Regions from separate parts of the Paractinoplanes brasiliensis genome, predicted to be linked through region 1. Evidence: riboswitches for the same ligand, from Rfam matches in the RefSeq annotation. Region 1 holds a riboswitch; the other holds the start of a gene.
The links. A riboswitch is a leader RNA that binds a small molecule or an ion and turns the genes downstream of it on or off. The one in region 1 is predicted to bind cobalamin.

Region 1 (14,139 bases):
GGGCGACCGTTCCGGCGGACTCGATCGCCGCGGTGAAGTCGGGGGCGGCGCCGATCTGGGCGAGCATCACGCTGGTCGCGTTGTAGCAGTTGAACCGCTCGATTCTGCCGTCGCGGAGGTACCAGAGGTCGGCCGCCGGCATGTCGATGCGGTTGCCGGTCGGCGGGATCACGCCGGCCGGGGTCGGGAACCCGCCGAGATGCGTGCCCTGGATCCGCAGCTCGACCGCGACGACATCGCCGAGGGTGTTCACTTCCAGCAGCTCACGGTGGATATCGGGAAAGATGCCGGCGAAGCCCGTCAGCGCCCGCGGGATCTCGTCGCCGCGGAAGGTCTGCGCGTTCGGGATGTCGTTGAACGTTCCGTCCTCGGCGAACAGGGCGCGGAAACCCCGGATGTCGAGGACGGCGCCCTCCGCCAGGCGGTACGCCTCACGGACGACCTCTTCGTTGCTCTTCACGTGCGCTCCCGGACTAGTTTTTGTCTGTACGGTCAATAACGTAGTCTTGCCCACATGGCCCGTCCCCGCAAGTTCGTCGAGAGTGACGTCGTCAGCAGCGCCGGTGAGGTGTTCGCCGTGCACGGCCTGGCAGCCGCGACGCTCGACGACCTCGTACGGGCAACCGGCCTGGGGAAACAGAGCCTGTACAACGCGTTCGGCGGGAAGCGGGAACTGTTCCTGCGGGCGCTCTCCGAGGACCGTGCGGAAGCCACGCGCGCCGTCTCGGAAGCGCTCGGACACGACGACGCCTCGCCGCTGGAACGCATCCGCGGGCACATGCTCACGATGGCGATCGAGTTCAGCAGCAGCGACCGCCGGGTCTCGCTGACCACGCGCGCGCTCGTCGAGTCCACCGGCGAGGAGGACCCGCTGTCGACCGTCACGAAAGCCGGCATCGATCAGCTCGCCGGCGTCTACGCCCAATGCCTGGAACACGCCCGCGAGCAGGGGGAGATCCCGGCGGACGCCAACGTGCAGTCGCTGGCGGTCTACTTCGTCGCCATCACGCGGGGCATGGAACTGCTCGGCCGCGCCGGGGTCGGCCGCGCCGTCCTCACTGCGGTCGCCCTCGACGCGCTACGTGTGCTCCACGGTCAGGCGATGCCCGTTCCGAACCGGACGCCGGGCAGCTCGCTGTCGTCGTAGGCGAACGCCAGGCTCGACCGCACCTCGACGACCCCGGCCACCTGCCGGCTCAGCCGCTCCACGATCTCGGTCGAGGACCACCTGTCGACCTTGCCGGACAGCGTGACGACCCCGTCGACCACGGCCGCGGTGACGGAAGCGTTCTCGTCGTCCACGTACGGCCGCAGCACGGCCGCCTCGATGTCGGCCAGGATCTCGTCGTCCGGCCGCAGGTGGGTCTTGAGCAGGTCGCCCCGCGAGACGATGCCGATCAGCCGGCCCAGGTCGTCCACGACCGGCAGCCTCTTGACCTTCTCACGATCCATCAGCCGGGCCGCCGCCGCGATCGACGTGCCGCTCAGCGCCGTCACCGCGGGCGCGGTCATCAGCTCCGACACCGTACGCGCGGAAGCCTTCTGCCGGTCACCACGACGCTGCCGCCCCTCGAACAACCGCGGCTCCTCGTCACCCGCATACTCGATCTTGCGAAGCAGGTCAGCCTCGGACACCACCCCCACCACGCGGCCGAACGCGTCGATGACCGGCACCGCGCTCAGCCGGTTGCCGATCAGCAGGTCGACCACATCCCGGTAGGTGGCGGCGGCGTCCACCGACAGAACCGCCTTCGTCATCACGTCGTCGACACCCCAGCTCTTCACCGTGCCTCCTTCTCATCACCCGTACGCCGACGCTATGGCGAGCCGGCCCGGCCCGGGCAGGGCCGAAGGACCCGTCCGACGGGGGCAGCCGGGGCTTAAGTCCCTCTCCGCCGGACCGCCCGGCCCTGACCGGAGGCTCCGCGCCCTGCGACTGTGGAGGGATCCCACGACTCCGGAGGTGTTACCGATGACCCAGCCGGCGAACGACGTGACCCGCGCCGAGGCCCGCAGCGCCCTGGAGCTGGCGGCCCGCGCCTCCCTGCGGGCACCGTCGGTGTTCAACACGCAACCCTGGACGTGGCGCCTCACCGGCGACGTCCTCTCGCTGGAGTCCGACCCCGGCCGCCGGCTCGGCGTGACCGACGCCGAGGGCCGGCTGCTGCTGCTCAGCTGCGGCGGGGCCCTGCACCACGCGCGTCTCGCCCTGGCCGCGGAGGGCTGGGACGCCGAGGTCGTCCGCTTCCCCGTGGCCGCGCGGCCGGACCTGCTGGCGAGAGTCCGGATCACCGGCCGGGCCGAGCCGGACCCCGATGCCCAGAAGCTGGCCTCTGCCATCGGCCGGCGACGCACCGACCGTCGTGCCTTCGGCGAACGGCTGCTGTCCGACGCGACGCTCGCCGGGCTGCGCCGGGCCGTCGAGGCCGAAGGCGCGTACCTGCACGTCGTGCCCGGCGATCGGGTGCCCGAACTGGCCGTCGCCGTCGACCTGGCGGCGGACGTCAACTTCTTCGACCCGCCGCACCGCACCGAGCTCACCATGTGGACGCACCGCCCGGCCTGGACCGGCGACGGCGTCCCGCCGAACACGGCGGTCGAACCGAGCTTGCGCCGCGTGCCCGCCCGCAACTTCCTGCCCGACGGCTCCCCCGGCCTGCTCGCCGGCGTCGACCACGACGAGGGCGCCACGTACGCGATCATTTTCGGTGACACCGACCGGCCGGTCGCCCTGCTGCGCGGCGGCGAGGCCATGTCGGCGTTGCTGCTGCGAGCCACCGCCGAGGGGGTGGCGACCGCCCCGATCAGTGAGGCCGTCGAGGTGGCGTGGCCCCGGCAGCTGCTGACCCGGCTGCTTTCCGGCATCGGCGAGCCGTACCTGATCGTCCGGCTGGGCTACGTCGAGTCCGACGAGGGCATACCGCCGTCGCCACGCCGTTCCCCCGTGGAAGTAATCAAGATCGAAGATTGACGCCGCCATGAACACGGACAAGCCAGTGCTGGCCGGCGTCAACGGCACCCGCCCCGGCCAGGCCCTCATCGACTTCGCGGCGGCCGAGGCGGCATCGCTCGGGGTCCCGCTGCTCATCGCGCACGTCTGGCCCGGCCGCTACACCGGCACCTTCCGCGGGCGCGGGATCATCCCGGCGCGGGCCGACGCGCACCGGCTCCTGACCCTGTCGGCCGAGCGCGCCCGCCTGATCGTGCCGGGGCTCACCGTCCGCACCGAGCTGCTCGAAGGGGGCGCCGGCGACGCCCTGAGCCGGGCCTCGCAACGGGCCGCGCTGGTGGTGGTCGGGCACCGCGAGGAGGCCCATCCACGGTCGGCCTGGGGTTCGACCACCGCGTACCTGGCCCACCACACCGCCTCGCCCCTGATGATCTACCGCGGCGCGGCGCCGGTGGACGGGCCGGTCGTGGTAGCGACCTCCGCGCGGCACGCCGGCGGTCCCACCCTCGAATACGCCTTCGAGCGCGCCGCCCGTACGGGAAATGCGGTCGTCGCCGTGCACATGTGGATGCGGCCCGGCGCCGAGGACGGCACGCCGCCCGTCGTGCCCGCGGGCGCCTACGCGAAGGAACGCGCCGACGCCGAGCAGGCCCTGAGGGCAGCGCTCGCCCCGGTGGTCGCCCTGTTCCCCGGCGTCCCGGTCGAACGCCTGGTCGTGCACGACCTCGAGATCGCGTACACGATCGAACGGGCCCTACGGCGGGGACGCCTGATGGTCGCCGGCACCGGCCGCAGCGGCACGTTCGCCGAACTCCTGTGCGGCGCCCGTGACCCCCGCCTCGGCCAGCGCTCGACATGCCCGACAGCGCTGATCCCGCCCGCCCCGCAGCCGGCGGGACCGATGGCCCTGACGCCGGGCCGTGCACACGACAATCCTGAGAGTTGAGCGGGGATCGGCTTCCCGCTGCCAGGTCGAACCGGCCCGGTAGGCATGCCAGGATGATCGGGTGCTCTACGGATACGAGAACGCCATGAAGACCAAGCCCGGCCACCGCGACGACGTCGCCGCCATCCTCACCTCCGGCGCCGACGGGCTGCGCGCCGCGGGCTGCCGGCTGTACGTGGTCGCGCTCGACACCAGCGACGACGTCACGATCCGCGTCACCGAGGCCTGGGAGTCCAAGGAGGCGCACGACGCCTCACTGCGGCTGCCCGAGACCCGGGCCGCCGTCGCCCGCGCCATGCCCCTGCTGACCGGCGAGTTCACCACCCACGAGACGCACGTCGTCGGCGGCCTCGGCATCTGAGCGCTACGCCGGCTCGACCGGCAGCCACAGCTCACAGGTGGCTGCGCGGAAGTCCTCCGTACGCTCGAGCACCGCCACGATCTCGGGACCGGGTCGCAGCCGCCACGGGTTGGAGGGGAACCACTCGGTCGCGGTGGCGGCCCAGGTCTCCTGCAGGGTCCGCGGGTGGGGCCCGGTGGTCCGGAACACCACCCACCGGCCGGCCGGCGCCTTGATCACGTCGAAGCCACCGGGGACCGCGGCGTCCGGGCTCGCGGCGACCCCGTGCAGGTAGGTCAGCTCGCTGCCCTCGGCGCGGTCGGGGTCGAGGTTGTCGCTGACCGCGAGCAGGCCCGCCGGTTCGGCGCCGGCGAGCGCTTTCAGCCGTACGTGCTCCTCGGCCGGCAGCGCGGCGATGTGCTGCCGGATGTGCGGGTTGACGCCGTGATGGACCAGCGGAACCCGGACGGCGTGCCCGACGAGCCGGAACTCCGGACGGTCGACGATGCGCGCGTCCATACGTTCGCTGCCCTCCACGGTCAGGCGGAACCTGAGCTGTGGCTGGGTGCGCAGGGGCCCACCGGCACGCCGCACCTCCGAGGGGCCGGCGCCGTGGACCGCCCGGAACGCCCGCGCGAACGCCTCGGCCGAGCCGTACCCGTGGCGGACGGCGATGGTCAGCAGGTCCTGCTCACCCCGTACGACCTCGGCGGCGGCGACGGTCATGCGGCGGCGGCGCAGATACTCCGACAGCGGCATGCCGGCCAGCGACGAGAACATCCGGCGCAGGTGGTATTCGGTCGTGCCCAGCGTGCGGGCCACCTGCTTGACGTCGAAGTCCCCGGTCAGGCCCTCCTCCATGAGGTCCACGAGCCGGTTGAGCGCCGCGATCATGTCAACCATGGTCGCGCTTTCCCACAGGAAGATCGGACAGAACCCGTACGGGAAATGTCGGGCGACCGGCCGACGCACCCCCGCACGATGGCGGCATGGACGACACGACCCTGGTTTCCCGTTTCCTGAGCGACGGCTTCGTGAAGCTCGAAGGCGCCGTCGCGCCGCGCGTGGCCGCGGACTGCGCTCGGCTGCTGTGGCGGGAGACGGGCTGCGACCCGGACGATCCGGCGACGTGGACACAGCCGGTGCGCTGGGTGCCCGGCATGGCGCAGGGACCGTTCGCCGCGGCGCCCAACTCCCCGGGCCTGCACCACGCGTACGACCTGCTCGCCGGCCCGGGACGCTGGGAGCCCCGGTACTCCCTGGGCACTTTCCCGCTGCGTTTCCCGCACGAGCAGGAACCGGACGACGCGGGCTGGCACATCGAGGGAAGCTACCTGCCGGACGGTGAGAGCTGGTACTTCACGAACGCGCGCTCCCGCGGCCGGGCGCTGCTGATGCTGTTCCTGTTCAGCGAGGTCGGCGACCAGGACGCCCCGACCCGGATCAGGGTCGGCTCCCACCTCGACGTGCCGAAGATCCTCCAGCCGTACGGCGAGGACGGGGCGAGCGGGCTCACCCTGGCGCCCGGCCTGGACGCGGCCTCCGCCCACCGGCCCGTCACCCTGGCCACCGGCTCCCCGGGCGATGTCTTCCTGTGCCATCCGTTCCTGGTGCACGCGGCGCAGCCGCACCACGGAACCCGGCCCCGTTTCATGGCCCAGCCCCCGCTGCTGCCGGCCGAGCCCTGCGACCCGCACCGGGCCGACGGCGCCTTCTCCCCTGTGGAGATCGCGATCCGCCGGGGCCTCGGACAGGAGTCCGCCCACCACGGACCGGCACGCTGAGCACCTTCCCTCCAGCCGGTCGGAGGGACCGGGGGCTGCGGTCGGTTCCTACCGGTGTGGCTGCTGACCCCGGCGCAGCAGATAGGTGTCCATGACCCAGCCGCGGCTCTGTCTCGCCGCCGTCCGCCGGGACCAGATCTGGTCGGCGATCTCGTCCAGGTTGCCGGCCATCAGGTGTTCGTCGGGCGAGCCGAGGTTCGCGCCCCACCAGATCCGCCAGGCCGACGGGTCAGGGAGCCGGCGGCAGGTCAACGTCCCGTCGAGCACGACAACGAGATTGTCGTGTGCCGCCGCGTCGTCGAGCAAGCGGCGGCCGGTCGTGATGGTGATCGGGCCACCGATCGCGTTGAGGACGAGCCGATGGCGTGCCGCCAGCAACTGGACGCTGCTGAGGCCGGGCACGACGTCCACCACGACGTCGACCCGTGCGCGTTCGACGATGCGGTCGGCCACCCGGATCGCCGAGTCGTACAGGGAAGGATCGCCCCAGACGAGCACCGCGGCATCGCCCGGGTTGTCCAGCAAGACCTGCTCGAAGGCCCGCACCCGCGCCTCGTGCCAGTCGCGCACCGCGGAGGTGTACTCGGCCCGGCCGGCACGGTCGCGCTCCGGGTCGGGCACCGGCACGAGCCGCCAGGGACCGGTGACGTGCCGGGCGCAGATCGCCTCGCGCATCGCGATGAGGTCGGCAGTACCCGGGTGCTGTCCGGTCTTGTCGGCGACGAGGAAGTAGTCGGCCTCGTTGAGTGCCCGGACCGCCTGTGCCGTGACCAGCTCGGGGTCACCCGGGCCGAGCCCGACCAGGGTGAGGCGCCGTGTCACGCCTGGTCCTCCAGGTCCCCCTCGATCTCCAGGTACACGCGGGCCATGTCCGCCATGACCTCGGTGTCCGGCTCCGCCCACAGTCCGCGGTCGGCGGCCTCGTTCAGCCGTTCCACGATGCCGCGCAGCGCCCAGGGGTTCGCGTGACGCATGAACTGCTGGTTCGTCCCGTCGAGGACGTATTCGCGGGCCAGCGACTCGTACATCCAGTCGTGGACGACGCCGGCGGTGGCGTCGAGGCCGAACAGGTAGTCCACCGTGGCGGCGAGCTCGAACGCGCCCTTGTAGCCGTGACGCCGCATCGCCGCGATCCAGCGCGGGTTGACCACGCGCGAGCGGAACACGCGGTTGGTCTCCTCCTGCAGGGTGCGGGTGCGCACGGCGTCGGGCGTGGTGGAGTCACCGACGTACGCCTTCGGCTCGGCGCCGGTCAGCGCGCGGACCGTGGCGATCATGCCGCCGTGGTACTGGAAGTAGTCGTCGGAGTCGGCGATGTCGTGCTCGCGGGAGTCGATGTTCTTCGCGGCGACGGCGATGCGCCGGTAGTTGGTACGCATGTCGTCGGTCGCCACGGCTCCGTCGAGGCCCCGGCCGTAGGCGAACCCGCCCCAGGCGGTGTAGACGGCGGCCAGGTCGGCGTCGTCGCGCCAGGTGCCGGACTCGACGACCTGGAGGATGCCGGCGCCGTAGGAGCCGGGCCTCGAGCCGAAGATCCGCGTGGTGGCCCTCCGCGGGTCGCCGTGCTCGGCGAGGTCCCGGCGGGTGTGCGCCCGCACGTAGTTGCGTTCGTCGGGTTCGTCGAGCCCGGCGACGAGCTGCACGGCGTCGTCGAGGATGTCGATGACGTGCGGGAAGGCGTCGCGGAAGAACCCCGAGATGCGCACGGTGACGTCGATGCGGGGCCGGCCGAGCTCGTCGAGGTCGATCACCTCCAGGCCGTTGACCCGGCGTGAGGCCGTGTCCCAGGTCGGTCGTACGCCCAGCAGCGCCAGCACCTCGGCGACGTCGTCGCCGGAGGTGCGCATCGCGGAGGTGCCCCACACGGAGAGGCCGACCGATCGGGGGTGCTCGCCGGTCTCGGCGAGGTGCCGCGCGACGAGGGACTCGGCCATGGCCTGTCCCGTTTCCCAGGCCAGACGGGACGGGACGGCACGCGGGTCGACGGTGTAGAAGTTGCGGCCGGTCGGCAGGACGTTGACCAGTCCGCGCAGTGGGGAGCCGGAGGGCCCGGCCGGGACGAAACCGCCGTCGAGCGCGTGCAGGACGTTGGTCAGTTCGCCGGTGGTGGCGGCCAGCCGCGGAACGACCTGCTCGACGGCGAAGCGCAGGACGTCGCGTACCACCGGGTCCTCGTGCAGCGCGTCGATCGCGCCGGCCCGCCAGCCGGACTTCTCCATCGCCTCGATCAGGGCGCGGGCCTGTGCTTCCACCGCGTCGACCTCGGATGCCGGGGCGTCCTCCGCAAGACCGAGGGCAGCGCGCAGGCCGGGCAGCGCCCGGTTCTGGCCGCCCCAGACCTGTGTCGCGCGGAGCACCGCGAGGACGAGGTTGACCCGTGCCTGTCCGGCCGGCGCCTGGCCGAGCACGTGCAACCCGTCGCGGATCTGCACGTCCTTGATCTCGCACAGCCAGCCGTCGACGTGCAGCAGGAAGTCGTCGAACTCCTCGTCCCCGGGGCGTTCGTCCAGGCCGAGGTCGCGGTGCATCTGCGCCGACTGCATGAGCGTCCAGATCTGCCGGCGGACCGCGGGGAGCTTGGCCGGGTCCATGGCCGCGACGTTGGCGTGCTCGTCGAGCAGTTGTTCCAGCTTGGCGATGTCGCCGTAGCTCTCGGCGCGGGCCATCGGCGGCACGAGGTGGTCGACGATGGTGGCGTGCGCGCGGCGCTTGGCCTGGGCGCCCTCGCCGGGATCGTTGACCAGGAACGGGTAGATCAGCGGCATGCTGCCGATCGCCGCGTCGGTGGCGCACGCGGCCGAGAGGGCGGCGTTCTTTCCCGGCAGCCACTCCATCGACCCGTGTTTGCCCAGGTGCACCACCGCGTCCGCGCCGAAGCCGTGTTCGAGCCAGCGGTACGCCGCCAGGTAGTGGTGCGACGGGGGCATGGCCGGGTCGTGATAGATCGCGACCGGGTTCTCGCCGAAGCCCCGCGGCGGCTGGATGAGGATGACGACGTTGCCGGCGCGCAGGGTGGCCAGCACGATGTCGCCGGCGTCGTCGACGAACAGCGATCCGGGGGCCTCCCCCCAGGTCTCGGTCATGGCGTCGCGCAGCGCGGCGGGCAGCCGGGCGGTCCAGCGCCGGTAGTCGTCCCGGCTGATGCGCACATGTGACTCGTTGAGCTGGGCCTGGGTGAGCCACTCCTCGTCCTGCCCGCCGGCGGCGATGAGCGCGTGGATGAGCGCGTTGCCGGCCGTCGTGTCGGGGTCCTCCCCGGCGACCGGGGGCAGCGGGTCGAGCCCGGGGACGGCGCCGGGGTCGCCGAGGTCGTAGCCGGCGGCCCGCATCGCGCGCAGCAGCCGGATCGCCGACACGGGTGTGTCGAGGCCGACGGCGTTGCCGATGCGGCTGTGTTTGGTCGGGTAGGCCGACAGGACGAGGGCCACTTTGCGCTCGGCGGGCGGAACGTGCCGTAGCCGGGCGTGGTTGACGGCGATGCCCGCGACTCGGGAGCACCGCTCAGGGTCGGTCACGTAGCGGGGCAGGCCGTCGGCGTCGACCTCCTTGAACGAGAACGGGACGGTGATGAGGCGGCCGTCGAACTCGGGGATGGCGATCTGGGACGCCGAGTCGAGCGGGGTGACGCCCTCGTCGGACGCCTCCCACTCGGCTCTGCCGGACGTGAGCGCCAGAGCCTGCAGCACGGGGACGTCGAGTGCGCGCAGCCGCTCGACGTCCCAGGACTCGTCGTCCCCGCCGGCGCTCGCGGTGGCGGGCCGGGCGCCGCCGGCGGCCAGGACGGTGACGACGATCGCGTCCAGGGTGGCGAGTTCGGCGTACAGCGCGTCGGGCGCCGCCCGCAGCGACGAGACATAGATCGGCACGCCGGCGGCTGTGCCGGTGGCATCGACGGCGCCGGCGAGTTCATGGGCGAAAGCGTTGTTGCCGCTCACCTCGTGTGCCCGGTAGTACAGGACACCGACGCGGGGCCCGGCGCTCGCCGCCGGCCGCCGGCTGACCCCCCACTCGGGCAGGACGGCCGGCGGTTCGAAACCCTCGCCGGTCAGCAGCACGGTGTCGGACAGGAAGGCGTGCAGCTGGCGGAGGTTCACCGCGCCGCCCTCGGCGAGGTAGCGGTGCGCCTCGGCGCAGACGCCGATCGGGACGGTCGACAGCTCCATCAGCGCGGCGTTCGGCGTTCGTTCCCCGCCGAGCACGACCAGGGGACGGCCGGTGTCGCGGACGAGCGCGGCGAGGTCGCGTACGTCCTCGGGCGAGCCGAGCACCCGCAGCACGATCAGGTCCGCCTCGGTAGCCAGGGTGTCGCGGCGCTCGGCGGTGAGCCGGGCGGGGTTGGCCCAGGAGTAGTCCGCGTTGCTGGCCCGCGCCGACAGCAGGTCGGTGTCCGAGGTGGACAGCAGAGCGATGCGCGGACGCAGCGATGAGGACACGGGGGTCTTCCTTCGTCCGGGGCCTGTGCGCGAGGCCTGGATGGGCACGTGTCGCAGACGGATCTGCGGCCAGCAGGTCTTCGGACTCGGGATCAACCGGACGGAGCGCCTTCCCGGACCCGTGGTCCAGTGGCGTCGTGCCCCGCCCGTCACCCTCACCGCTGCGCGTCAGTCCCGGATTCGCACCGGGTTCCCTGGCTCATGGCTGAGTTTGACTGGCAGCACGACCGTAGCACCGACGGCCGGCGTCACCCCGTACGGGTTCTGGCACCATGTCGCCGTGACCGAGAGGACCCGCCGCGACCTGTGTCCCGGCCTGCTGCGCCCGTGGATCGCCGACGACGGCGCGCTCGTGCGGGTGCGCGTCCCCGGCGGGATCGTGCCGGTTGCGGCGCTGGGCGCACTGGTGGAGGTGGCACGTGCGTACGGCGATGGCTCCGTCCACCTGACCAGCCGCGCCAACCTGCAGGTACGCGGCATCGAGCACGACGGCGGACGGCTGCCCGGCGCCGTCGTCGCCGGCATCGTCGCGACCGGGCTGGTGCCGTCGGCCTCGCACGAGCTGGTCCGCAACATCCTCGCCTCACCGCTCACCGGACGCAGTGGTGGCCGCGCCGATCTGCGCCCGGTCGTCGCCGGGCTCGACGCCCTGCTCTGTGCCGAGCCCCGGCTCACCGCGCTGACCGGACGGTTCCTGTTCGTGCTCGACGACGGCCGCGGCGACCTGGTCGAACGTGACCTCGACCTGGGACTCGTGGCGCTCGGCCCGGACACCGCGCAGCTGCGCGCCGGAACGTCGGCCTGGGGTCCCGTCGTCCGGCTGGACGGGGCCGCTGCGGCGCTGACGGGGCTCGCCGTACGCTTCGCCGGACTCGCCGGGAACCGGCCGGACTCGCCCTGGCACGTCGACGAGCTGCCCGGCTCCGGCGCCGCGCTGCTGGGCAGCGTGCTCGACCGGGCCGACCGGACCCGGGTGAGCACTCCCCCACCCGCACTCGGCAGGATCGTGCAGGATGACGGCCGTGTCGCCGTACACCTCGCCGTTCCCGGCGGCCGGGTGGACGCGGCCGTGCTGGACGAAGTCCGCGCTCTCGGCGCGGGCGAGATCGTTGTCACACCGCACCGCACCCTGCTCGTCCCCGACCTGGAGAACGCATGAGTCTCACCGCACCGCCACGCCGCTACGACTACGTCACCGACGGCGCGGCGATCTACGAGGCCTCGTTCGCCACCATCCGCGCCGAGACTGATCTCACGGGCGTGCCCGCCGACGCCGAGAAGGTCGCGGTACGGATGATCCACGCCTGCGGGCAGACCGGCCTCATCCGGAACCTGGTGATCCATCCCGGTCTGGTGGCGGCCGCGCGGGGCGCGCTGGAGGCGGGGGCGCCGATCCTGACCGACGCGCACATGGTCGCCGCCGGCGTCACCCGCGCCCGGCTGCCGCGCGCCAACGAGGTCCGCTGTTACCTGCGTGAGCCCGAGGTCCCGGAGCTCGCCCGAGCCTGGGGCACGACCCGGTCGGCCGCGGCGGTGTCGCTGTGGGCCGAGCATCTCGCCGGCGCGGTCGTCGCCTTCGGCAACGCGCCCACCGCCCTGTTCCATCTGCTGGAGATGCTGCGCGACGGGGCGCCACGACCGGCCGCGATCATCGGCACGCCGGTGGGCTTCATCGGCGCGGCCGAGTCCAAGCAGGCGCTGATCGACCTCGCCGCCGACGCCCCCGGGCTCGACGTGCCGTACCTCGTGGTGACCGGGCGCCGGGGCGGCTCGGCGATGGCCGCGTCCGCGCTGAACGCCCTCGCCCGGGAGGCGGAGTGAACGGGCGGCTGTCCGGCGTCGGGGTCGGGCCGGGTGATCCGGAACTCCTCACGCTCAAAGCCGCCCGGCTGATCGGCGCGGCCCAGGTCATCGCCTATCACCAGGGCGTCGGCAAGCAGTCCAACGCGCGCCGTGTCGCCGCCGGGCTGTTCCCGGACGACGTGATCGAGGAGGCTCTGGTCTATCCGGTCACGACCCAGAGCACCGAGCACCCGGGCGGGTACGCCGGGGCGATGGCCGATTTCTACGCCGAGTCCACCGAGCGGCTGCGGACGCACCTGACGGCGGGCCGCGACGTCGTCGTGCTGGCCGAGGGTGATCCGATGCTCTACGGCTCGTTCATGTACCTGCACGACCGTCTCGCCGGCGAGTTCGACACCCAGGTCGTCGCCGGTGTGCCCGCCTTCGCCGCCGCGACCGCCACCACCGCCCTGCCGCTGGTCCGGCAGACCGACGTGCTGACCGTGCTGCCCGGCACGTTGCCCGAGCCGGAGCTGGCCCGCCGTCTCGCCGACACCGACGGGGCGGTGATCATGAAGCTGGGCCGGACGTTCGCCAAGGTCCGCTCCGCGCTCGAGCAGGCCGGACGGATCGACGGGTCCTGGTACGTCGAACGGGCGTCGATGACCGCCGAGCGGGTGCTGCCGGTCGCCGACGTGGACCCCGCCACCGTGCCGTACTTCTCGATCGTGCTGGTACCCGGGGACACCCGTCCCGATGTCTCCCGCTACGACCGCCCGGCAGCCGAGGCCCCCGAACCCGCCCCCGGCGCCGAGGTCGTCGTCGTGGGCCTCGGCCCCGGCCCCGACCGGTGGTTGTCCCCCGAGGCGTCGCAGGTGCTCGCCGAGGTCGGCCACGTCGTCGGCTACGGGCCGTACGTGCAGCGAGTCGCGCAGCGCCCCGGGCTCGTGCGCCACGCGTCCGGCAACACGGTGGAGCTCGACCGGGCCCGGGAGGCGCTCGAGCTGGCGCTGGCCGGTGAGCGGGTCGCCGTGGTCTCCGGAGGTGACGCGGGCGTCTTCGGCATGGCGTCGGCGGTGTTCGAGGCGGCAGAAGATCCCCGGTACACCGACGTCGCCGTACGGGTCGTGCCGGGTATCTCCGCGGTCCAGGCCGTCGCGGCGCGCGCAGGCGCACCGATCGGCGCTGACTTCGCGGTGATGAGCCTGTCGGACCGGCTCAAACCGTGGGAGGTCGTGGAGAAGCGGCTGCGCGCGGTCGCCGAGGCCGATCTGGTGCTGGCCCTCTACAACCCGCGCTCACGCTCACGCACCGAACAGGTCGCACGGGCCCGGGACGTGCTGCTGGAGCGCAAGTCGCCGCGGACCGTCGTCGTCGTGGGCCGCGACATCGGCCGCGCCGGCGAAAGTCTGACCGTCACCACGCTCGGCGAGCTCGAGCCCGGGAACATCGACATGAAATGCCTGGTGATCGTCGGCGCGTCGGGCACCCGGGTCACCGCGGCCGGACGGGTCTGGAGCCCGCGCTTCGTCGCCTGATCAGCCGCGCCCGCGGCGCTCGCGGCCGGCCGAGTAGAGGAAGGACTCCCCACCGCGGACGTCCGCGGCCACTGCCGGGCCGACCAGGATGACCGCGGCCTGCCGCAGGCCCGCGGCCTCGACCCGGTCGCCGATGTCGGCCAACGTGCCGCGCAGGATGAGCTCCTGCGGCTGCGACACCCGGAACACCACCACGACCGGGCAGTCGTGGCCGTAGTGCCCAGCCAGTCCGGCAGCCAGCTCGCGGGTACGCGTGACGGCGAGGTGCAGGGCCAGCGTCGCCCCCGTCGCGGCGTACGCGGCCAGCTCCTCCCCCGGCGGCATGGGGGTGGACCGGGCCTGCGCGCGGGTGAGCACGACCGATTG
Region 2 (14,139 bases), 420 kb from region 1:
CGAGCGGGGCCAGCAGCAGCACGACCGACGGCAGCTGGGGCAGGAACCGGGTCAGCACCGCCGCGGCTCCGATGACCGCGACCGTCATCGTGACCCAGGGCAGCAGCGCCGTCACGAACCAGCGCCGCGGAGTGCGCACCGGCCGTCCCGCGGGCGCCGGGCCGGTCGCGATCTCTTCGCCGAGCGCGGCGCCGACCCGGGCGATCATGTCGCGGGACCGGTCGGTGGTGCTGCCGGCCAGGCGGGCCCGGCAGTCGGCACAGGTTTCCAGGTGCACCTCGATCGACCACACGGACGCCTCGTCCAGTGTCGCGTCGGCCTCGGCGTACCGGGAGATCTCGAGCAGAGTGGGATGGCTGGTCACGACAGGGCCTCCCGCAGGGCGATCCGGGCGCGGCGGACCCGGGACTTGACGGTGTTCTCGGGGACGCCGAGCAGCAGCGACGTCTCCCGGATCGAGAAGCCGTCGAGCACCGTGGCCCGTAGCACCTCACGGGCCTCGGGCGGCAGCTCGGACAGCGCCCGCTCGAGCTCCTGCCCGACCCGGCCGGCCATCACCTCGTCCTCGGCGGCCGGCGCGACGGTCTCAGCCGTGGTCACGCTGGGCATCTGTTCGTGGCGGGCACGGCGGCGGAAGGCGTCGACGAGCCGGTGGGCGGCGATGGTCCACAGCCAGCCGACCGCGCTGCCTTTGACCTCGTCGCCGGTGAAGCTCCCGGCCGCCCGCCACACCGCCAGGTAGGTCTCCTGCAGCACGTCGGCGATCACGTCCGGGTCGGCGCAACGGCGGCGCAGCCGGACCTCCAGCCACGGCGCCGTACGCCGGTACAACTCGTCGAACGCCCGACGGTCTCCGCGGGCGACGCGGCGGACGAGTTCTCCCTCGTCAACCGCGTCCAGGCTTCGTTTCACACCAGGTAAGACGCGCCGTTCACCGTGATCGGGTTCAACGCCGCCGCACTGTTTTGCGGCCACGGGGCCGCCGCACCCGGGCGTCGGGGCAGAAGCCCAGCCCGGGGAGGCCGGTGAACAGGCGCCAGCCCAGCCACACCGGTTGCCGGGGCGTGCACCGCGCCGGCATCAGGGCCGCCCCACCACGGCCGTGATCGCCTGCGGCACGGTCGCGAACGTCCGGAACTCACGATTCCAGCGCTTCTGGCCCGGCGCGGCCGCGATCAGCAGGTCACCGCGACGGCGCCGGGCGGCCGTGCGGGCCCGCCGGAGCACACCGACACCGACGGTGCCGAGGTCACGGGCCGCGGTGAGGTCGACGATGACGTACGGGTGCAGCTCCACGGCGTTCTCGAGCGTGCTGCGCAGGGCCGGGACGACGCGCAGGTCGACACGGCCGGTCACACGCACCACGGCGGCGGGTGAGGTGATCGCGATCGAGAGGTCGGCCGGGGGCTCGCCGGGCGGGCTGCACTCCGGGCAGAGGTGACGACCCCGCCCGTACGGGGAAACGGTCCATTCCGTGCCGGCCGCCGCGCCGTCGCGCTCGACCACCTCCGTGATCGCGCAGTCGTCGCAGGTCAGCCGGACTGTGGCCGCGTGCAGGCCAGCGGTCATGTCGTCACCCCATCCGTCGGCCCTCCACGATCGCCGACGGATGTCGCGGCAGCCCTGCCGGAATGTGACGGTCCGATGACTTCGCCGGTCGGCCCGTGAAGCAGGTGGGTTACCGCACGGGCACTGTCGTGGTGACCGTGGCCTGATCGATCTCGGACACGCGCAACGTCATCGAGAGCTGCCAGTCGCCGGGGATCGGAAAGGTGACGGAACCCAGGCCCTGGTTGTCGATCACGGTGGCGACGGGCGCCGGGATCGCCTCGATGCCCTGCGACGGCATCGACACCGACACCTTCCACTCGAGGACCTTCAGCGGCTTGCCCTCGGGCGTGTAGGCGAACGCGTGCAGCGTGTTGTACTCGCCCACGGTGGCCGGGAAGATCTCGAACTGCACCGCGTACAGGGGGCTGTTGAGTGTCTCGACGAAACCGCGCGACCGTTCCGCGGCAACAGCCTCGACATCCACCGTACGGCCGGTGGTGGTCTGCACCAGCACGGCGCTGGCCGCGAGCACCAGCACGGTGATGCCGAGCTCGATGCCGACCAGGCGCCGCAGCCGGACCGGGGTGGCCGCGGCGATCCCCCGCCGCACGAGCCGCCGGGACACGAACGCGACGGCCAGCACGACCGCCAGCAGGGCGGCCTTGGCCAGCACGAGCCGGCCGTAGTTGGAGGAGAACAGCGCGTCGAGCGTGCCGATCTGGATCAAGGCCTGGATCACGCCGGCCGCGACCAGCCAGTACACGGCGAGTTCGGCCCACCGCGACCAGGCGGGCAGGATCAGGCGCAGCTCCCGGGTGTCTGCCCGGCGCAGCAGGAACACGGCGAGCGCGACCAGCCCGCCGAGCCAGACGCTCATCGCCGCGAGGTGGGCCGTGTCGGCCACGACCAGCAGCCACGCCTGCGGCCCGGCGGCCGGGTGCCCGGTCAGCGGCCAGGTCACCAGGACGGCCAGGGTCAAAACGGCGGGGCCGACGATCGACCGCCACCCGCCCCCGCGCCGCACCCGGGCGACCAGCGCGGCGGCGACGGCCAGCAGGGCCGCGCGAACCGTCAGTGTGATGCCGAAGTCGCTAGTCAGGACCTGTCCGAGCTCGCGGGCGGACACGTCGAACAGGCCGGCGCCGGAGGACGCGGGCGCCTGCAGCCAGAGGGCCGCGAGCGTGGCCAGACCGACCAGCGCCAGACCGGCCCGGGCCAGCCGCACCGGCCCGGCGCGGGAGAGCCGCCGCGGCCACCACAGGGCCAGCACCAGCACCGGGCCCAGCGCGAGCGAGAGCCCGGCGTACCCGAACCATTTGGTGACCGCCGTGGCCGTCTGCACCGCCGGGTCGACCTCTTCGACCGGGGCAGTCGGGGCGTTCTCGGAGGGGGCGCCGACCGAATAGGTGTACGCGCCCGAGACCGGGTGGCTGTCGGCCGAGATGATGCGATAGCTGACCAGGTAGGTGCCGAGCGGGCGTTCGGCCGGCCGCAGCTTGATGACCAGGCCCGCGGGGGTGATCTCGGGGTCGCCCTCGCTGATCCGCTTGCCGTCCGGGCCGATCACCTGGGACCGGCCGGGCACGATCTGCACGGCCTCGCTGAACCGCAGCACCACCTGCTCGGGCGCCACCGCCACCACCGAGCCCTGCTGCGGCACAGCGGCGCTGAGCACGGCGTGCGCGTAGGCCGGCGGGGCGGGCCAGCCGAGCACAGCGAACACCATGACCGCCAGCAGAGCGGACTTCCGCACCAGTAGACCTCCCCATCGTCCGGCGCACTATAAGGCGACGCCTCCTACCCCATACGGACCGGCACCACCTCGGGATCAATCCCCAGCCGCTCCACCGGAGCCCCGACGTAAGTGAGCGGCTTCTACAGCCCCGCCCTGCCCGAGGACCTGGCTGCCCTGGCGGCGGCCGGGTTGCCGGGCGACGTGGCGGTGGCCGGGGTGTTGACGCCGGTTCACCTGGCGGCCGAGCCGGCCCCGTAAGCCGCTCGAGGAACTGATCAGCCGGCGGCGCTGAGGTGGTGGGCGCGGCGGTGGGCGCGGAGCACGTCGAGGCCGAAGTCGTTGCCCGGGTCACGCCAGACCGAATGGGCGTGGTTGGCGCCGCGTTGAGTGTTGTCCCACTCGATCAGCAGGCGCGGGCCCTGCACCCGGTAATAGTGCGGCTCGCCGGGACCGGTCGCGCCAGCCCAGGCGAAATGCACAGCGTCCAGCGCGTTTCCCTCGTACGCGGGAAAGGGTGAGACGGCCGCGGGAACCCGGTCGAAATACGTCGACAGCAGCGCCCGCAGCAGGTCACGTTGCCCGGCCGACAGGTCGGAACCGGCAACCCCTTTCCGCCGTACGGCGTCGTCGTCCTCACCGATCGTGGAACGGTTGCCGGTCAGCACGTCTGCGGGGGCCTCGACGGACAGGATCGCGCGGCGCCGCTGCTCGCTGTCGAGCGATTCGACGAGCTCACGGGCCAGGTCCTCGACACGGGCCAGCGGCCGGTTGACCGCCCCGCCGAGCAACTCGGACGAGGCCGGGTCGGCGCCCAGGAAACACGGCGTGGTGGCGACCACCTCACCGTCGACGACCAGATTGTTCAGCGACACGTGGTGCCCGCCGAACCGCCACCCCCACGTGCCGCCGCCGGCCGGCTCGCCGAAGACACGCAGGTAGTAGAGGCCCGGGTCGCGGCGGCGTTCCCTGCCGGAGGAGGCCGGGAAGCCCTCGGCATGGTCGAGGACGTTCTCCAGTCCGATCGTCGTCGCGACCGTGACGTAACCCGCGCGGGACAGCCCGGTCGACACGAGCCGCATGGCCGCCTGCTGCTGAGCCGGACGCTGCTGGTGGAACGTCAGCCCACCGTGATCGGTCGGCGTGTAGAACCAGCGCCGCCGCTCCTCGTCCGTCGCGTCGTCCGACGGCTGCGCCCCGAGGGCGATCGCTCGCTGCTCGGCGCTCAGCAGTTCCAGCCAGGCCCGCGCCGCCTCGGTCATGCGAGCAGCCAGCCCTCGGCGATCCGGTTGAGCAGCCATGACCCCAATCTAGTGGTCACCGGGCCTTGGCCCGCACCCGGTCGACAGCCCACTCGCCTGCGCGGCCGTGGGAGCCGTCGCACCTGTTGACGGGCGCGGCCGCCTCACACCGCCCCACCACCCTCTTGACGGGCGCCGCCCGCCTGAAACCGTCCCACTCTCTTAACGGGCACCACCGCCCGAAACCGCCCCACCCCCCTTGACAAGCACCACCGCCCCAGACCGCCCCACCGTCCTGACGGGCACCACCGCCCGAGGCCGTCCCGCCCTTTGTCGGACGCGGCCGGCCGAGGCCATCGCACTCCTCTGACGGGCGGGGCGATCTGAGCCGCTGCGCTGCTCCCACACGCGCGGCGGTCCGGGGCCGTTTTTGTCGGGGGTCGTCCGTAGAGTGGACGGCATGCCGGGTTTCGTGGACGACGCCGGGACAGTGCTCGCGGCGGCGGCTCGGCTCGGGCCCTACTTTGCCTGGTTGCCCGAACGGGTCGCGGGCGAGCCCGATTGGCGGCCGTTCAGCGACCTGCTCCAACCGGAGGTTGCCGCCGAGCGGGTCGCGGCCGGGCGGCGGGTGATCGCGCGCTCGGCAGGAATGGGTCCGGATCAGATCGAGGAGCGGGTGGCGGCTTCCGTGGTGTTCCTCGGGTTCGCGTCACGGCTGGTGTCTCCGCTGCTCGCGACCGCTGCGCTGACCGGTGTGATCCCAGCGGCCGCGCCCGACCGGCTGCGGTGGCGCGCCGCCGGGAGCGGGCCACTGCCCATCGCGTACGGGGAAATGGAAGCTCTCGATGGCTCGGCGCGAGAACTCAACCGGGTCGCGATCCAGGGGCTCGTCGCGCCGCTGGTCACGGTCTTCCGGCGCCGGTTCGTGCTGTCGCAGCACGTGTTGTGGGGCAATGTGGCCTCGGCGCTGGGAGGCGCGGCCGGCATGATCGCCGACGAGCGGGCCGCCGCTCTCGCGTCGGAGCTGCTGGCCGTGCCTCCGCTGGCCGGCATGGCGACAGTGGACCGGCAGCCGCGATGGTTCCTGAGGCGCCGCAACTGCTGCCTCTACTACCGAGTCCCCGGCGGCGGCACGTGCGGCGACTGCGTCCTCGTCCGGAATGACCGGCCACGCGCGGGATAAAAGGGGGCCAGAAAAACGACACATGCCGCAACCACGCCAACCTCCCCGATCACCAACCACACCCACGACAAGAGACGGCCAGAAAAACGACACGCGCCGCGACCACGCCAACCTCCCCGATCACCAACCACACGCGGGACAAAAGGCGGCCAGAGAAAGCGGCACGTGCGGCTTCCGCGCCAACGTCCCCGATGACCGGCCACGCGCGCGATCGGAAGCGGCACGAGTAGGAGGGGCCCGGCCAGGACGCGGCGTAGGCCGTGAAACGGCGCGGACAAGAAGGGGCGCGGCCAGCGAAAGCCACGACCAGCAGGGGCGCGGCCAGCGAAAGCCACGACCTGCAGAGGCGCGGCCAGCGAAAGCCACGACCTGCAGAGGCGCGGGCAAGCAGAGACGCGGCCAAGCAGAGGCGCGGGCAAGCAGAGACGCGGCCAAGCAGAGACGCGGCCAGGCAAGAGGCATGGGCAAGAATTGGCGATGCGCGGGGCAGAATGGGCCGGTGACTGAATTCGATCCGCGGGCGCTGCTCGCCGAGAGCCGCCTCGGTGTGCTGGCCACGCTCAAGTCGTCCGGTATGCCCCAGCTCTCCCCCGTCACGCCGTTCTACGACCGTGAGGCCGAACGCGTCTACGTGTCGGTCGTCGAGGGCCGGGCCAAGACCACCAACGTACGCCGTGACCCCCGTGCCGCCATCGAGGTGACCAGTTCGGACGGGCGGTCGTGGGCCACCGCCGAGGGAACGGTCGAACTGATCGGCCCGAGCGACGACCCGGACGGCCCCGAGGTCGAGGCCCTGGTCGACTACTACCGCCGGGCCGCCGGCGAGCACCCCGACTGGCAGGAGTACCGCCAGGTCATGGTCGACGACCGGCGCGTGTTGCTGGTGCTCAAGGTCGGCCACGTCTACGGCCAGAGAATCGGGTAGGCCTACGACACGGGGAGGCCGGGATGACGACGTCAGGTGGAGGCTGCGCCTACGACGTCAGGTAGAAGACGGCGATCCCGGTCGCGAGCACGCCGAGCAGCAGCCGCAGCGCGGTCTCGGGCAGCCGCGGCTGCAGCCGTGCGCCCAGGAAACCGCCGATGAGGCCGCCCACCCCGCTGAGCAGCCCGAGTGTCCACTGCGGCGCGATGTCCCCGGTCGTGGTCACGGCGAGAATCCCGTACGTGGCGGCGCCCGCGATGGATGTCACAAAAGTCGCGGCGAGGGCGGCGGGGGCGATGCGGCTCATCGGCGTGCCCCGGCCGGCCAGGATCGGGCCGAGCAGCGACCCGCCGCCGATGCCGTAGACCCCACCGACCGTTCCGGCCGCCACCCCGAGACCGACGATTGTCCGGGACCGCAGCGGTGGACGGTCGGGGCGGCCGGGCCGCAGAGCTCGTACGCACAGCCACAGTCCCAGCGGCAGCAGCACCGCCCCGGCGACGATGCGGAAGGCCCCGGGACCCGGCACCAGGAACACCCGTACGCAGGCGCCGATCACCACGCCGGGCAGGGTGCCGGCCAGGAGCAGCCGGGCCAGCGGACCAGCGAACTGCCCGTTGCGGCCGTACCGCAGCAGCGCGCCCGGCCCGGAAACCACGTTGAACAGCAGGTTGGTCGGGGTGACGGCCGGGTTGGGCACGTGCAGCACGCTGAGCTGCACCGGCAGCAGGAAGACCGCCCCGGACACGCCGACCGGGGTGGTGACCAGCGCGATCAGCAGACCCGCGCCGAAGCCGCCGAGCGCGGTCTGCCATGTCATGCCCGGACTTTACAGACGATCATGAGGGCGCGACACGCCTGGCACACCATCTGGTGTTGCGTGTCGACACCCCCGCCCATATATGGTGTCTCCCGCAGCTGGTTCGAGCGCCGCGTGAGGCGGCGGTCGAGGCAAGAGGGAAGCCGGTGAAAATCCGGGACTGCCCCGCAGCGGTGAGTGGGAACGACCGCCGTCACACAAGCACTGGGCTCGCCACGAGCCTGGGAAGCGACGGCCAGTAGGAGCGTGTTCGACGCCCACGAGTCCGAAGACCTGCCAGCGCACCGTACGCCGGGCCTCGGTGTGCGGTGGTCGAAGGCCGCGTGGGACGGCTGACGCCGTACGCCCGGGCCTTGTTACGCCTGGGCGGCGTCCCCCTGCGTGTCCCGAGACCCCACGAGGGCTGGGAAGAGGGGGACATGGCACCCATGCAGGTGCGTAAACGCAACGGCGACCTGGAAACGGTCGACGTCAACAAGATCGTCAAGGCGGTCGAGCGCTGGGCCGCCGACCTGGGCGAGGTCGACCCGCTGCGGGTCGCGACCAAGACGATCAGCGGGCTCTACGACGGCGCCACCACCGAGGAACTGGACAAGCTGTCGATCCAGACGGCGGCCGAGCTGATCGGTGAGGAGCCGCAGTACTCGAAGCTGGCCGCCCGGCTGCTGGCCGCGTACGTGGACAAGGAGGTTCGCCTGCAGCAGGTGGCGAGCTTCAGCCAGTCCATCCGGTACGCGCACCAGCTGGGCCTGATCGGGGACACGACCGCGCAGTTCGTGGCGGCTCACGCGCGCAAGCTCGACGACGCCGTGGACGTCGGCGGGGACCTGCGCTTCGAGTACTTCGGGCTGCGTACGGTGGCCGACCGTTACCTGCTGCGGCACCCGCAGTCGCGGGACGTGGTCGAGACGCCGCAGTACTTCCTGCTGCGCGTGGCATGCGGCCTGTCGCGCACCCCGGCCGAGGCGATCGGGTTCTACCGGCTGATGTCGTCGCTGGCGTATCTGCCCAGCTCGCCGACGCTGTTCAACTCGGGCACCCGGCACACGCAGATGTCGTCGTGCTTCCTGGTCGACTCGCCGCGCGACGAGCTGGACTCCATCTACGAGCGGTATCACCAGGTCGCGAAGCTGTCCAAGTTCTCCGGCGGCATCGGCATCGCCTGGTCGCGGGTGCGGGGCCGGGGCGCGTTGATCCGGGGCACGAACGGCCGCTCGAACGGCATCGTCCCGTTCCTCAAGACGCTCGACGCGGGGGTGGCCGCGGTCAACCAGGGCGGTCGTCGCAAGGGCGCGGCCTGCGTGTATCTCGAGCCGTGGCACCCGGACGTCGAGGAGTTCCTGGAGCTGCGCGACAACACCGGCGAGGAGTCGCGCCGCACCCACAACCTGAACCTGGCCAACTGGATCCCCGACGAGTTCATGCGCCGGGTCGAGGCCGACGGCGACTGGTCGCTGATCGACCCGTCCGACGCGCCGGAGCTGCCCGACCTGTTCGGCACGGAGTTCGATCTCGCGTATCGCGCCGCCGAGAAGAAGGCCGTCAAAACCGTCAAGGCCCGGGACCTGTACGGGCGGATGATGCGCACGCTCGCCCAGACCGGCAACGGATGGATGACGTTCAAGGACCGGTCGAACGCGCTCTCCAACCAGACCGGCGCGCCCGGCAACACCATTCACCTGTCCAACCTGTGCACCGAGATCCTCGAGGTGAACAGCGACGACGAGACCGCCGTGTGCAATCTCGGCTCGATCAACCTGGGCGCGCACACCACCGCCGACGGCGTCGACTGGCCACGGTTGCGCGAGACCGTGCGTACGGCCGTGCACTTCCTCGACCGGGTCATCGACATCAACTACTACCCGTCCGAGCAGGCCGAGAGGTCGAACCCGCGCTGGCGGCCGGTCGGGCTGGGGCTGATGGGCCTGCAGGACGCGTTCTTCACGCTGCGGCTGCCGTTCGACTCCCCCGCCGCGCGTGAGCTCTCCACCCGCGTACAGGAGGAGATCTTCCTGACCGCGCTGGAGACGTCGGCCGGTCTCGCCGAGCGTTTCGGACCCCACCCCGCGTACGCCGAGACACGCGCGGCTCAGGGGCAGCTGCACCCGGAGTTGTGGGGCGCCACGCCCGAGCAGTCCGACCGGTGGGCGGCGCTCAAGATCCGTGTCGCGGCGACCGGTCTGCGCAACTCGCTGCTCGTCGCGATCGCTCCCACGGCCACCATCGCCTCGATCGCCGGCTGTTACGAGTGCATCGAGCCGCAGGTGTCCAACCTGTTCAAGCGTGAAACCATGTCAGGCGAGTTCCTGCAGATCAACACCTATCTCGTACGGGAACTGAAGGCTCGCGGTCTGTGGACGGCCGCGATCCGCGAGCAGATCAAGCGGGCCGAGGGGTCCGTGCAGCAGATCGCCGAACTGCCCGACGAGGTGCGCGAGCTGTTCCGCACGGCGTGGGAGTTGCCGCAACGCGCGCTGATCGACCTGGCCGCGGCGCGGGCCCCCTACATCGACCAGTCGCAGTCGCTCAACCTGTTCCTGAGCGCGCCCACCATCGGCAAGCTCTCGTCGATGTACCTGTACGCGTGGAAGGCCGGGCTGAAGACGTCGTACTACCTTCGGTCGCGCCCGGCCACCCGCATCCAGCAGGCCACCGTCTCCGTCGTGCCCGCGGTCGCCGCCGACGAGGCCGTCGCCTGCTCCCTGGAAAACCCCGAGTCCTGTGAGGCCTGTCAGTGACCACCACCCCCGTACGGCAAATGCTGCTCGACCCCGGCATGGACCTGACGCTGCGGCCGATGCGGTACCCCCAGTTCTTCGACCGGTTCAAGGACGCCATCAAGAACACCTGGACCGTCGAGGAGGTCGACCTGCACTCCGACCTGGCCGACCTGTCCAAGCTGTCGCCGGCCGAGCAGCACCTGGTGTCGCGGCTGGTCGCGTTCTTCGCCACCGGTGACACGATCGTGGCCAACAATCTGGTGCTCAACCTCTATCAACACGTCAACTCGCCCGAGGGCAGGCTGTACCTGTCGCGGCAGCTGTTCGAGGAGGCCGTGCACGTCCAGTTCTATCTGAACCTGCTCGACACGTACGTGCCCGACCTCGACGAACGCGCGGCGGCGTTCGCGGCCGTCGAGAACATCCCGTCGATCGCCCGCAAGGCCGAGTTCTGCTTCAAGTGGATCGACTCGATCTACGAACTGCGGTCGCTTTCGTCGAAGGCCGATCGACGCGCGTTCCTGCTCAACGTGATCTGCTTCGCGGCGTGCATCGAGGGCCTGTTCTTCTACGGCGCTTTCGCGTACGTGTACTTCCTGCGCTCGCGGGGGCTGCTGCACGGGCTGGCGTCCGGCACCAACTGGGTGTTCCGCGACGAGAGCATGCACATGGCGTTCGCGTTCGACGTGGTCGACACCGTACGGGCCGAGGAGCCCGACCTGTTCGACGACGAGATGCGGCAGCAGGTGCGCGACATGCTGGCCGAGGCGGTCGAGTGCGAGGTGCAGTTCGCCGAAGACCTGCTCACCCAGGGTGTCTCCGGCATGTCCCTGGCCGACATGCGCGAGTACCTGCAGCACGTGGCCGACCGGCGGCTGGCCGCGCTGGGCATCGAGCCACTGTACGGCAGCCGGAACCCGTTCGCCTTCATGGAGCTGCAGGACGTGCAGGAGTTGTCGAACTTCTTCGAGCGGCGCGTGTCGGCGTACCAGGTCGGCGTCTCCGGCTCGGTGTCGTTCGACGACGACTTCTGAGATCTCCAGGGCGCCCGTTGCCGCGGGCGTCCCGGCCCACCTTGCCGCGGCAGTCTGCCCGGTGCTCTACTGGCGGGCGACCCGTCTGAGCCCGGCAGCCACACGGAGGTGGAGAAGATCAGCGGCCGCTCGACCCGGGTGCTCACCGGTCCACAGCTGCAGAGCCTGGAAGAGGCGATCGTCGACGCCTACCGCTCCCGCGACGCGCTCGAACGGGTGCTGCTGTACAAACTCGACAAGCGCCTGTCGCACCATGCCGACGTCAACGCGCCGCTGCCGATGATCGTGTTCCGGCTGCTCGAGGCGGCCACCGGCGGCGGCTGGCTCGAGTCGCTGGTCACAGCGGTGCTGGCCGATCGGGACGGCAATGACGCGCTGCGCAGCTGGGCCGCCGACTGCTGGGCCGCACCGGAGCCGCCCGCCGACCATCAGATGCTCGACAGCGCGTTCTTCGACCTCGACCCGCTCAAGCGCGGGATCATCCACGCCAGGACCAAGGCCACCCGCCGGGTCCTGGGGTTCGGCCTGCACGGCGCCGACCAGCTGGTCGTCAACAAGCTCTGCGAGTGGCTGCGGTACTACCTGTACGAGACCGAGCGCAAGGACTGGCTGCACCTGCGGCCCGAACGCGGCGGGGTCGACCTGCGGCTCAAACAGGTCCGCCGCTACCTGCCCGACCTCGCCATGGTCAACGTCGTCTGCCCGATCCTCACCGAGGGCGCGACCGAGCAGGCCGTCACCGCGTTCTGGGAGGGCATCGGTCAGCACTTCGGCGCCCACGAGTACTGGTTCGTCACGCTGTTCGTCGGTCCGGTGCACCCGGACGGGGTCGTGGTGCTGCCACCGGCGGCCGCCGACGAGACCGACCTGATCCTGTGGGCCCAGCAGCTCGTGTCGCAGCGGCAGTGGCCCCCGCGGCTGGCCGAGTCGTGGACCACGCTGATCACCGCCGAGTGCCGGACAGACGCCGGCCTCGACATGCGCATGCTGTTCGAGGCGATGGACAGCTCGATCCGCCAGGTCCGTCAATCGCCGTCGCAGTTCCGGCGGCAGCTGGAGGAAGTGGGAAGCCGTGCAGACCCGTCACCGCGTTGACACCTCGCTGTGGTTCGACCCGGCCCTCGAACTTCCGCCGTCGCGGCCGATCGAGGACCCCGGCGCGGCCGTCGAAGCCGAGCAGCCCGTGATGCGCGAGGTCGAGCGGGAGCCGTACCGCTTCACCGAGCCCCTGCAGGCCGCGATCAACCTGGCGGTCAGCCTCGGCCGCCCGCTGCTGCTGCAGGGTGATCCGGGAGTCGGCAAGACCCGGCTCGCGCACGCCGTCGCGTACGCGCTGGGACTTCCGCTCGAACAGGCGCACATCAAGTCGACGAGCAAGGGCAGAGACCTGCTCTACACGTACGATGCGGTCCGGCGCCTGCACGACGCCCAGTTGCGCCTGGAGCCGCGCAAGGACGACGTCCGCGAGTACATCCGGCTCGGGCCGCTGGGCCGGGTCATCGCCCGCGCCCACCACGGCCGCCGCTCGGTGCTGCTGATCGACGAGATCGACAAGGCCGACCTGGACTTCCCCAACGATTTGCTGCGTGAGCTGGACGATCTGGCGTTCACCGTCGACGAGGTGCCCGGCTGGGGGTACGCCGTCCCCCGCGACCGACCCGACCTGCGGCCCGTCATCGTGGTCACCAACAACGAGGAGAAGACGCTGCCCGGCGCCTTCCTGCGGCGGTGCGTCTTCCACTACATCGAGTTCCCGTCCGACCGTGCCGACCTGGAGACGATCCTGGGCCTGCACGGCGTCGACCAGCCCGAGCTGCGCGACGCCGTGCTCACGGTGGTCGGCCGTCTGCGCGAGATGGACCTGGTCAAGCGGCCCGGCCTGAGCGAGCTGCTCGACTGGGCCGGTTTCCTGCAGGCGGTACACACCCCGCCCGGCCAGGTGGCCGCCCTGCCCTACGTGGACGCGCTGCTCAAACAGCGCTCCGATCAGGTGCGGGCCGCCGAGCGGCTGCTGCGGCAATGACCGGCGCCGAGCTGCCCGGCTTCGTGGCCGAGCTGGTCGCCCGGCTCCGGCGGCGAGGGCTGCCGCTCGGCGTGGACGACTGCCGCACGCTGCGGTCGGCCGTGGCGGCCGGGTTCGGCGTCGGGTCGGCGGCCGATTTCGAGCAGCTCTGCATCAGCCTGTGGGCCAAGTCGCTCAGCGAGCAGGAGACGGTCCGCGCGGTCCTGGCCGGCGTCGAACTCCCCCGATGGGACGCCACCGGCACGCCCGCCGAGCCGGGGTCCGTGCCTTCTGTGGAGACGCCTCACCGAGTCCCCTCACCGCGCGAAGACCCCGCACCCGATTCGCCGGCGCCACCCGCTCCGCAGCCGCCCGAGGTGCCGCGCGTGCAGCCGCTGACCGGCATGGCGCTGCTTCCCCCCAGCACCGGGCAGACCGACGCGTCGCTGGCCGTGGCGGCCCAGTTCCCGCTGACCGCCCGCGAGATCGCGCAGACGTGGCGCCGGCTGCGCCGCCCGGTCCGCTACGGCACGCCGTCGGAGGTCGACCTGGACGCCACCCTCGACCGGCACGCGCGTACCGGGGTCTTCGAGGGGCCGGTGCTGGTCCCGCCGCGGCGCAACACCGCCCGCCTGCTGCTGCTCGTCGACCGGCACGGCTCGATGACGCCGTACGAGCCGTACGTGGAACACCTGGTCCGCGAGATCCGCAACGCCGGCCGCCTCGAATCGATCGACCTGTGGTACTTCCACAACCTGCCCAGCAACCGGGTCGACACGACCGTGCTCGGCGGCCTGACCGACCCGTTCGACCCGCGCCTCGACCCCGTGCTCGACCTGATCGCGCCGATGGGCACCGGCCGCCTCTACGCCGACCCCGACCTGACCCAGCCCCGCCCGTTCCCGGCCGTGCTCGCCGGCATCACGCCCGG

Region 2: linked by a shared signal. The riboswitch ahead of C8E87_RS39220 (ribonucleoside-diphosphate reductase subunit alpha) and the one ahead of cobN (cobaltochelatase subunit CobN) in region 1 are both predicted to bind cobalamin.

The regions. Positions count from the first base shown of each region.
Region 1 is NZ_SNWR01000002.1:1,160,452-1,174,590, forward strand. It holds gene C8E87_RS37390 (ester cyclase) at 1-460, opposite strand, end outside; gene C8E87_RS37395 (TetR/AcrR family transcriptional regulator) at 515-1,147, shown strand; gene C8E87_RS37400 (CBS domain-containing protein) at 1,096-1,785, opposite strand; gene C8E87_RS37405 (Acg family FMN-binding oxidoreductase) at 1,973-2,971, shown strand; gene C8E87_RS37410 (universal stress protein) at 2,979-3,896, shown strand; gene C8E87_RS37415 (putative quinol monooxygenase) at 3,958-4,257, shown strand; gene C8E87_RS37420 (AraC family transcriptional regulator) at 4,261-5,130, opposite strand; gene C8E87_RS37425 (phytanoyl-CoA dioxygenase family protein) at 5,226-6,020, shown strand; gene cobF (precorrin-6A synthase (deacetylating)) at 6,069-6,842, opposite strand; gene cobN (cobaltochelatase subunit CobN) at 6,839-10,453, opposite strand; cobalamin riboswitch at 10,508-10,688, opposite strand; gene C8E87_RS37440 (ferredoxin-like domain-containing protein) at 10,734-11,612, shown strand; gene C8E87_RS37445 (precorrin-8X methylmutase) at 11,609-12,274, shown strand; gene C8E87_RS37450 (precorrin-2 C(20)-methyltransferase) at 12,271-13,773, shown strand; gene C8E87_RS37455 (cobalt-precorrin-4/precorrin-4 C(11)-methyltransferase) at 13,774-14,139, opposite strand, start outside.
Region 2 is NZ_SNWR01000002.1:1,580,389-1,594,527, forward strand. It holds gene C8E87_RS39180 (zf-HC2 domain-containing protein) at 1-364, opposite strand, end outside; gene C8E87_RS39185 (RNA polymerase sigma factor) at 361-912, opposite strand; gene C8E87_RS39190 (STAS domain-containing protein) at 1,081-1,569, opposite strand; gene C8E87_RS39195 (copper resistance CopC/CopD family protein) at 1,679-3,277, opposite strand; gene C8E87_RS46560 (hypothetical protein) at 3,416-3,544, shown strand; gene C8E87_RS39200 (DUF3500 domain-containing protein) at 3,562-4,584, opposite strand; gene C8E87_RS39205 ((2Fe-2S)-binding protein) at 4,985-5,707, shown strand; gene C8E87_RS39210 (PPOX class F420-dependent oxidoreductase) at 6,168-6,632, shown strand; gene C8E87_RS39215 (sulfite exporter TauE/SafE family protein) at 6,682-7,452, opposite strand; cobalamin riboswitch at 7,535-7,747, shown strand; gene C8E87_RS39220 (ribonucleoside-diphosphate reductase subunit alpha) at 7,872-10,190, shown strand; gene C8E87_RS39225 (ribonucleotide-diphosphate reductase subunit beta) at 10,211-11,206, shown strand; gene C8E87_RS39230 (effector-associated domain EAD1-containing protein) at 11,315-12,301, shown strand; gene C8E87_RS39235 (AAA family ATPase) at 12,279-13,229, shown strand; gene C8E87_RS44065 (hypothetical protein) at 13,226-14,139, shown strand, end outside.